One region of the Pseudoalteromonas sp. CO325X genome, then DNA from elsewhere that is predicted to be linked to it. Evidence: predicted binding sites of a transcription regulator. Region 1 holds the regulator's gene; the other holds the start of a gene.
What was found. Region 1 encodes sigma-54, which starts transcription at its own class of promoters, with help from an activator protein. Its sites were predicted from a motif close to GTTGGCACGNNNNTNGNNT; they were not measured.
Positions count from the first base shown of each region.

Region 1 (4,473 bases):
AATCAACGTTTGTTCGTCACTATCAAGGTAAAATAGCGAAGGCTTAGCAAACTCAGGCAGATAAGCGAGAATGTCGTTAAATTCATGCTGCTCTTTGGGCAAATTGCGCACGTCGATACTGACGGCAATTTTGTCATAATTTGCCGAAACACTGCGCACCAAAGAGGGGAGTAAAATAACCGGGATGTTATCTACGCAATAGTACCCAAGGTCTTCGAGCACCCGTAACGCGACTGATTTTCCAGAACCCGAGCGACCACTGACAATGATAAGTTCCATCCGACAACTCCTTGTTTTACCCCAAGACGCACATTTAAACGACACCATGAATCAATACGGCGCGCATTAGTCGGCGATCAATTGATAAAGCTCTTGATCGCTGCTGGCTGAGCGCAGTTGTTTACACAGTTGTTTGTCTTTTAGTTTATCAGCAATTGTCGCTAAGGTCTTCAGGTGTTGTTCAGTCTCATTGGCCGGCACTAAAAGTGCGACAAAGATATCCACCGGAAGGTTATCAATGGCATCAAAGTTAATGGCTTCGCGATTAGTTACAACAATGGCAATGGTACTGTCGATACCATCGAGACGGCCGTGCGGAATAGCAACGCCTTTACCTATACCGGTACTGCCCAGCTTTTCGCGGGTCAGCAAAGCATCAAGTACCGATTGCTCGCTGAGGTGAGGGCTGTGCTGATGTGCCACCTGAGAGAGGTACTCCAGCATTCTTTTTTTGCTATTAAAAAGGACCGCAGCTTTGCTGCAGTCCTTGCTAAAGAGTGAATCTAGGTTCATGTTAGTGACGAGATAATTTCTCTTTATGTTTAATCACTTGACGGTCGAGCTTATCAATTAAGCCGTCGATCGCCGCATACATATCCTGGTGCTCTGCGGTTGCGAACAGTTCACCACCGTTAACGTGAAGAGTAGCTTCTGCTTTTTGTGTTAGTTTTTCAATATCAAGAATGACATGCACATTATTTATATGGTCAAAGTGACGCTCTAATTTTGCAAATTTGCTATTCACATAGTTGCGAAGAGAATCAGTGATTTCTACGTGACGACCGGTAAGATTTAATTGCATAAGCATTTTCCTTCTTGTCTAACGTCTATATCAAACTTTTACGCTGATTTGACGGTGGAATGGCTAGCGATTCACGATATTTAGCTATCGTGCGCCGAGCCACTTTAATTCCTTGCTCGGCTAGTACGTCGGCAATCTTGCTATCACTCAACGGCTTAGCAGGATTCTCCGCAGCTACTAGCTTTTTGATCAATGCTCGAATCGCTGTGGACGAGCATTCACCTCCGTTTTCGGTTGTAACATGGCTGGAGAAAAAGTACTTCAGCTCAAAAATACCCCGTGGTGTATGCATATACTTTTGGGTGGTCACACGGGAAATCGTTGACTCATGCATTTCCACCATTTCGGCAACGTCATTAAGCACCATTGGCTTCATTGCCTCTTCACCATGTTCAAAGAATGCCTGTTGTTGTTGAACAATGCAATTAGTTACTTTAAGTAGCGTATCATTGCGTTGCTCCAAGCTCTTTATAAACCATTTCGCTTCTTGTAAATGCGAGCGAATAAATTGACTATCACTTTGCGACTTACAGCTTCGCGACATTGATGCATAGTGATCGTTAACGCGGATCTTAGGCATACTATCTGGGTTTAATTCAACCACCCAGCGGCCTTTAACTTTCTTCACCGATACATCTGGAATCACATACTCTGACTGCTCTCGCACAATCGTGGCTGCAGGAGTTGGATTTAAACTGTGTATCAGTGTCATCACCTCTTTTAACTGCGCTTCTTTAAGCTTAGTCTTTTTCATCAAGGTGCGATAGTCACGACTACCAAGCAAATCAATATAGTTACAAATTACCTCTTTGGTCTCTTCAAGCCAAGGAGTTTGTGGGTCAAATTGCTTGAGCTGGATCAACAAGCACTCTTGTAAAGAACGCGCACCAATTCCTACTGGATCAAAGAGTTGGATACGCTTAAGGACGGCTTCAATTTCATCGAGCTCGATACCATCGTCTTGTTCGTCATGGTTCAAGCTTTCCAGCAGATCTTCACAACTGACCGTTAAAATGCCGTTGTCATTGATGGCTTCAATGATGGCTGTGGCGATGGCCTCGTCGGTGGCACTAAAAGGTGTTAATTGCAGCTGCCACATCAAATAATCGTGCAGCGACTCGGTGGTTTCGCCTTGATAGATAGACTCATCTTCTGGCATAGGCCCAGAGGAGGCAACGGGAGCCGCACTAATATACTCATCCCAAGACACATCCATGGGCAAGTCCTCACTGATGGACTCGTTGTTCATGGCATCAGCACTTTCAACTTCATCTTTGCTGGCACTGGCCGTCTCGGCGATGTCGTTATTTTGGCTGTCGGACGTCGACTCTTTTTGCTCTTGGTTGTCGTTATTGTCGGCGTAATTGTCTTCTTCAACTTCAAGTAATGGGTTGGCGTCCAACGCCTCTTGAATTTCTTGTTGGAGATCCAAAGTACTGAGCTGCAACAGGCGAATCGCTTGCTGCAATTGTGGGGTCATTGTTAATTGCTGGCCTAGGCGCAGCTGTAATGATTGCCTCATGTATCTCTAACAATCCTTTAATCGTTATAATCTAAACTGCTCACCCAAATAGACGTCGCGAACCGTTTGATCGGCAAGAACTTGCTCTGGAGTGCCGGAAGCAATGAGCTCGCCATGGGAAACAATGTATGCGGTTTCACATACGTCTAGGGTCTCTCGCACATTGTGGTCGGTGATTAATACACCAATGCCACGATTGCGCAGATGCTCTATGATTTTCTTTATATCTAACACTGAAATAGGGTCGACACCAGCAAAAGGTTCATCCAACAAGATAAACTTGGGGTTTGCCGCCAATGCTCGCGCTATTTCTACCCGGCGACGTTCGCCACCAGATAACGCCATTCCTTGTGAGTCTCGAATGTGCTGTATATTGAACTCATCAAGCAGGCCCTCAAGCTCGCTTTCACGCTCGGCTTTGCTTAAGCCCTTGCGGGTTTCTAGGATGGCCATCAAATTTTGAAAAACTGTCAGCTTTCGAAAAATAGATGACTCTTGCGGTAAATAACCAATACCTAAGCGCGCACGAGAATGCATCGGCATCAAGGTGATATCCTCATCATCAATACTGATGGTGCCTTTATCACTGGGTACCAAGCCGACTATCATGTAAAAAGTAGTTGTCTTACCGGCTCCATTAGGGCCGAGCAAGCCGACGATACTACCCGCTTGCACCTCTAAGCCAACACTTTTGACGACCTCCCGGCCTTTATAGCTTTTCGCTAGTTTTTGTGCTTTAAGAGTCGCCATTATTGCTCTTTCTCCGGCGTATCGTCACTTTGTGGTGTTAATGTTGTGCGCACTCGTGTGCTGGAGTTTTCATCTTTTTCAGCGGTGATCAGCTGTTTGGCAATATCATAGCTTATGGTTTCGGCAACGATATGCTGGTCGGCCATGGCAATCTTGGCATCACCTTGAATTTTAAGGGTTTCAGAGGCGACATCATAACGAATTTCCAGCGCCTGTGCAGAAATCTCTGTGCCATCTTCCATCACTTCGGTGTACACGGCTGGTGAGCCGGTGGCTACGAGCAATTGCTTGTTATCCCCCAATTCTGGACGACGGTGAGCTTCAAGGCGGTCAGCTTTTATTTCCCGTTTGCCGTGAACAATATGCACGTTCTTATCAAAAATAGTGATATTTTCTTTGATCAGTGCTTGTTGTTTGTCGGCATCAATTAACACTTCCTTGGCGGTGATTTGCTCAGCAATCGCGCTGGCAGAGCACAAGCCAATTGCGATGGATGTAATTAATGCACTGATTTTATTGGTCATAATATATTGTTCGCGTATGTTCTGTTAATTCAACTATCTCTGTATTGAGGTCTGCTTTCAAGCCTTGCCCAGTGATCTTCATATTCGGGCCACTTAATACTACAGCCTGCTCGGACTCCATGCGCTGGCTATCTATATCAACTTGAATGGCCTCAGCGCTGACCTTCTCAATCATCGCCCCTTCTTTTAAGTTGGTGGCGGTGACGTTATTTTCCAAGATCAAAATATTGTTGTTGTATAAAGTCGCTTCATCGGCGTTTACCTGCCAATTTTCTGTTTCACCGTATAAGGTAAACACCGGCTTGGTGAAATGCGTAAACCCGAGCTCTTGATACAGCTCCATTTCTTCAGCATAAACGGTGTGGCTTAACTCACCCTGATCGTTATAACTAGTCTGACTTAGCCCGGTTGCAATATAGTCGGGCGTGGCGATATGGTCTTGCTGAGCGACACCATCATCTGTGGACTTCATAAAATAAGGGTACCAAAGCCACGCCATCGCGACGATAAATAGCAGTGATATGAGCGCTCTCGCTGCGTTCATGTGCTACTTCCCTGTGTTCCCAAGCTATGGCCTTGGGCCAGCATCAGCAAAT
Region 1 is NZ_SGPG01000020.1:119,996-124,468, forward strand. Features, by position in the region: gene rapZ (RNase adapter RapZ) at 1-279, opposite strand, end outside; gene ptsN (PTS IIA-like nitrogen regulatory protein PtsN) at 346-792, opposite strand; gene hpf (ribosome hibernation promoting factor) at 794-1,081, opposite strand; gene EXT46_RS10510 (RNA polymerase factor sigma-54) at 1,107-2,603, opposite strand; gene lptB (LPS export ABC transporter ATP-binding protein) at 2,628-3,353, opposite strand; gene lptA (lipopolysaccharide transport periplasmic protein LptA) at 3,353-3,877, opposite strand; gene lptC (LPS export ABC transporter periplasmic protein LptC) at 3,867-4,421, opposite strand; gene kdsC (3-deoxy-manno-octulosonate-8-phosphatase KdsC) at 4,418-4,473, opposite strand, start outside.

Region 2 (4,473 bases), on a different contig from region 1:
CTTGCGCGTACCAAGCGATCGCTGTACCCAGCCAAGTATTTTCTATACTGCTGTGATCGGGATTTTCATCCACATCGTAGACAGATAACTGGGCTTGTTCCCGTATTTTTGCCATATTGATAAAGACATGCCTGACATTGTAGTCACCGACCTGTTCGGCTGCCTGCTTATAAAACGTCGCTGCATCTCGGTTCAGCTTAAGAATATCTTTGGCAATTTTTTTATCACGTTTTGCTTGTGTTTGGTCAAGGTTAACCATATCTAAACTCCTATGGTCGCTGATGTACCAAGTTCACCTGCAATTCATATACCATTATTTATTTTATTATAAATCAGAAGGTTAGAAGGACCTCCTCGCTGAACTCGAGTAACATCTACCTGCTGACTTGTTATTTTTACAACTCTTTCAAGGAGAGCAATGTATGCACCAGGTTAAAATGTTTGTACAACTCAGCGACCCCGAGCTGGTCTCGAAGCTGGCTAAATTAGAAGTATTAAAGAAATTTCAGCTGATTTACGCAAACGAGTTTGAGCCGTGGGAAGCGCAAGTTGCCCAGTCGGGTTGTGATATTGCATTGGTGGAACTCGAAGAATTCAATGAACAAGGATACAACACCCTAAATGACACCAACGCGTTATCTCACGTTGAGTTTTTATTTTTAAGTAAAGGTAAGCCAAATCCATATCTTGATAAGTTGATGCGCGATGGTGCCGGGTTCCACTGCCGTGCCCCGTATGATTTGGAACTGATTAGCGAAACTCTGCAAGACAGCTACGAACTGTTTGGTGAAGCCAGCCAATCAAGTAAAGCTGTTGAGTCCAGCGACCTTGACCAATTTGGTTTATTAGTTGGCTCTTCTAAGTCTATGCACAAGTTGTATCGCACTATTCGTAAGGTCGCACGCACTGATGCCAACGTGATGATTATTGGCGAAAGTGGTGTAGGTAAAGAACTCGTTGCCAATACCGTTCATATTGCCGGCGATAAGCCACAAGCACCTTTTGTTGCTATAAACTGTGGCGCACTTTCCCCAGAGCTCATTGATAGCGAGTTATTTGGTCATGTGAAAGGCGCATTTACAGGTGCACACCGCGACCACCAAGGGGTCTTCGACCAAGCTAAAGGCGGTACGCTGTTTTTGGACGAAGTGACAGAGATGCCATTAGAGCAACAAGTTAAGTTACTGCGCGTGCTCGAAAGCGGAGAATACCGCGCCGTAGGCAGTCAACAAGTGAAACATGCTGATGTGCGTATTGTTTGTGCAACCAACCGTAACCCACAACAAGCCATTGATGATGGCATTTTCCGTGAGGATTTATACTTCCGCTTAGCGCACTTCCCTATTCGGGTGCCACCACTGCGCGATCGAGGCAATGACATCACCGGCCTCGCTGAGCATTTTCTTGCCTACCGTAATGCCCAAGAATTGAGCCACAAACGTATCGCTACCGATGCACTTAGCCGCATTGCTGCTTATAATTGGCCAGGTAACGTACGGGAGCTAAAACACACCATTGAACGGGCGATGATCTTGGCCGATGACGTAATCAAAGCCGAGCACCTTTCATTGGGTGAATCAGTAAGCAAAAGTGACAGCAACAGCGTCGATATTCCTACTGGCGTTTCCTTGGAAGAGTTGGAAAAAGCGGCAATTTTGAAAAACTTGGAAGAGAACGCCGGCAACAAAACGGATACCGCTGAACAATTAGGTGTTAGTGTGAAAACACTTTACAACAAACTAGAAAAGTACTCTCAGGACTAATCAGTTTACGGGGCTTGCTATGAACAAGCCCCGACATTTTAGCCATCATATCGGTTGCGGCTTTTGCCTGGCTCTCGGCCATCAAATAAATCACGTAAGTCAAAGGCAAAGGCCTTTAATTTCTCTTTCATCGTTCGCTTAATACTGACTTCCACACTCCCGAGAATAATACGACCATGAATAATAATGCGCGGTCGCTGTTTATCTTCGTATCGCGGCCCAAGTGAGACCCGTTTATTTACCAGTGATCCCATGATGTTGGTGGTCTGAGTTTGCACATCTACATTTTCTGGCACCACAATTTCATCACTGCCCAAAATACAATTAACGTAAACGTGTACCTCAGGGTGAGAAAAGATAGCGTTGGTAAAGTCTAATTCAATGCTTCCCAAATAATTGTTTAGGTGAATCTCTTTAGGGACAACCCATTCACCGCTGCGTTGGTCCGAGCTTAATATGGCGGTAATTTTCTCACCATTAACCTGTTCGCTACTTTGCGTGAAAGGAGTGCGCATACGTGCCGCCTTCTCGCTGTTGTAGCGCGGGTCGCTGTGCAGTGGCAGATCAGCAACCAATGTTGCTAGTTGCTCTTGGCAGCTGCAGTCATACGCTTGATCAAGGCGACGTTCAAACGCCTGCGCTGAAATTTCACCATGACTGTAATTTAAAATTAGCTGATCGATGATCTCTTCTTTTACTTGCGCTAACGGCCTATCCTTTAAAGGAACACTCATGTTCACACTCCTGTTGTCGTTTTGCTTACCTAAGCAAAATCAGCGCCAAATATTAATTCCTTTAGTTTCAGTTAGATGGAGATAAAGCCAGTTTGCCGCATTCGCCAAAACCACCACATTTACGCTTAATTAACGATATTTTAATCATCTGTACTGAATAACTTCCCATGGCGCGGGTTGCGACGCCAAGCAGGTGAACTAAACTTCAGCTGTCACCCCAAGATCCCGAGTGCCATGTTACATCTACCAACATTGATAGTGGTATCGACCTTACTAAACGCCTTTATTGGCGTCTTTTTGTTGCTGGTGTTTTACCAACGTGCACAAAGAAGCTTTTTGTACTGGGGGTTATCTTGTCTGGTATTTAGTTTAGCTGAAATAAGCGCGACTCTGCGTGTGTTTATCGATTTGCCGGTACTGACCCATTACAGCGCCCAACTATTGATGATAACAGCGCCATTGCTGGTGCTAAGAGGTATACTCTGGTACTGCTCTTCAAAACACCATAACCCGTTGTTTATCTATTTTATTCTGGGTTTCAGTGCGTTGTTACTGGCGTTGTTGCACCAGCAACCACTGTGGGGGCAGGTTTACACTTCTATGGCTATCGCCACATTATTCTTTGCCGCTGCAGCGGCTGTTAGAACAACAACCAAAGGCAATATATATGCCGCTACTTTGCTTGTTCTCGTCACCTTGCATGCGCTGGTAATGTTGGTTCAAACGGGCCTGTTGACTACCAATTTGTTGCACTGGGAGCAATCATTACCACCTTGGACAAAACCGTTAGTTCTTGCTGTTCACTTACTACTGACGACGTGCACGGCACTGGTGTTTCCGATGCTTTTTTTCATACGTTCAGAAGCTAAACTCACTAACTTAGCTAATTTCGACCCACTCACAAACTTGTACAATCGTCGTGCGTTTTTCTATGAAGGCGAAAAACGACTAGCGCGGTGTATTGCTAAGCAGCAGCCGCTTGCAGTCATGATGATAGATTTGGATTACTTTAAGAAGGTCAACGATCAGTTTGGTCACGATGGCGGAGACGCTGCATTGCAATGGGTGAGTCAGCGCATTCGCGAGCAACTCAGGGAAGATGATTTAGCTGCACGTATTGGCGGAGAGGAATTCGCAGTGATTTTAGCCAATACCCATCAACGCACGGCGCTCAAAGTGGGCGATCGCTTACGTAAGGCGATTGCCGAAGGCTCATTTTATTGGCATCATCAACGCCTGCCGCTGAGCATTAGCATCGGCGTCACTTGCCGAGAAAGTGGCCATTTTGATATTAAAAAGATGCTGATTGAGGCGGATAAAGGCCTTTATGAGGCAAAAAGCCGTGGCCGTAACTGCTTGGTTGAAACCCATCATAGCGACACCACCACGGCTTCTACTGGCTAACATAAACCGACATATAAGGGTTTGAGTAATAATAACTTTTAAGAGACAATACTGCTTTTACACGGAGATCAGTAAATGCGTCACACCCTTGTCATTGCCTTGGTGGCCTTACTCACCCTAAGTGCCTGCAAAACCACAGTGCCAGTGCGAGACTTTCCTTATAACGCCATTCCTATGGCCCAGAGCCAAAACCTCAGTGATAAGGATATTGAAAAAGCCATTATTAAAGCATGCCTGCAGCTCGGCTGGCAGTGTGCAGCTAAAAGCGAAGGGGTCGTTGCTGCGGTGCTCAATATTCGCACTCATCAGTTGACGGTTGATATTAATTATACCCCGAGCCAGTTTTCGGTGGAGTATGTTGACTCTGTCAATTTAAGATACGATGGCAAGAAAATTCATCGCCAGTATGTCAATTGGGTCAATAATTTAATACGCCATATTCAGGCTGAATTAGTAGTCTAAAGCAACGGGGTATTGCCTCACTTTGACTGTGAGCGATACTCCACCTTGCCGTCTTCATGTATATTAAATAACCACACCTGTTCGCCATGATAATAGACAAATTCGTAGCC
Region 2 is NZ_SGPG01000021.1:252,964-257,436, forward strand. Features, by position in the region: gene EXT46_RS11915 (DUF2383 domain-containing protein) at 1-259, opposite strand, end outside; gene EXT46_RS11920 (sigma-54 dependent transcriptional regulator) at 423-1,763, shown strand; gene EXT46_RS11925 (LiaF domain-containing protein) at 1,802-2,497, opposite strand; gene EXT46_RS11930 (GGDEF domain-containing protein) at 2,675-3,901, shown strand; gene EXT46_RS11935 (hypothetical protein) at 3,977-4,363, shown strand; gene EXT46_RS11940 (hypothetical protein) at 4,381-4,473, opposite strand, start outside.
Region 2: the regulator sigma-54 is predicted to act here: its motif matches at 2,529-2,547, upstream of EXT46_RS11925 (LiaF domain-containing protein).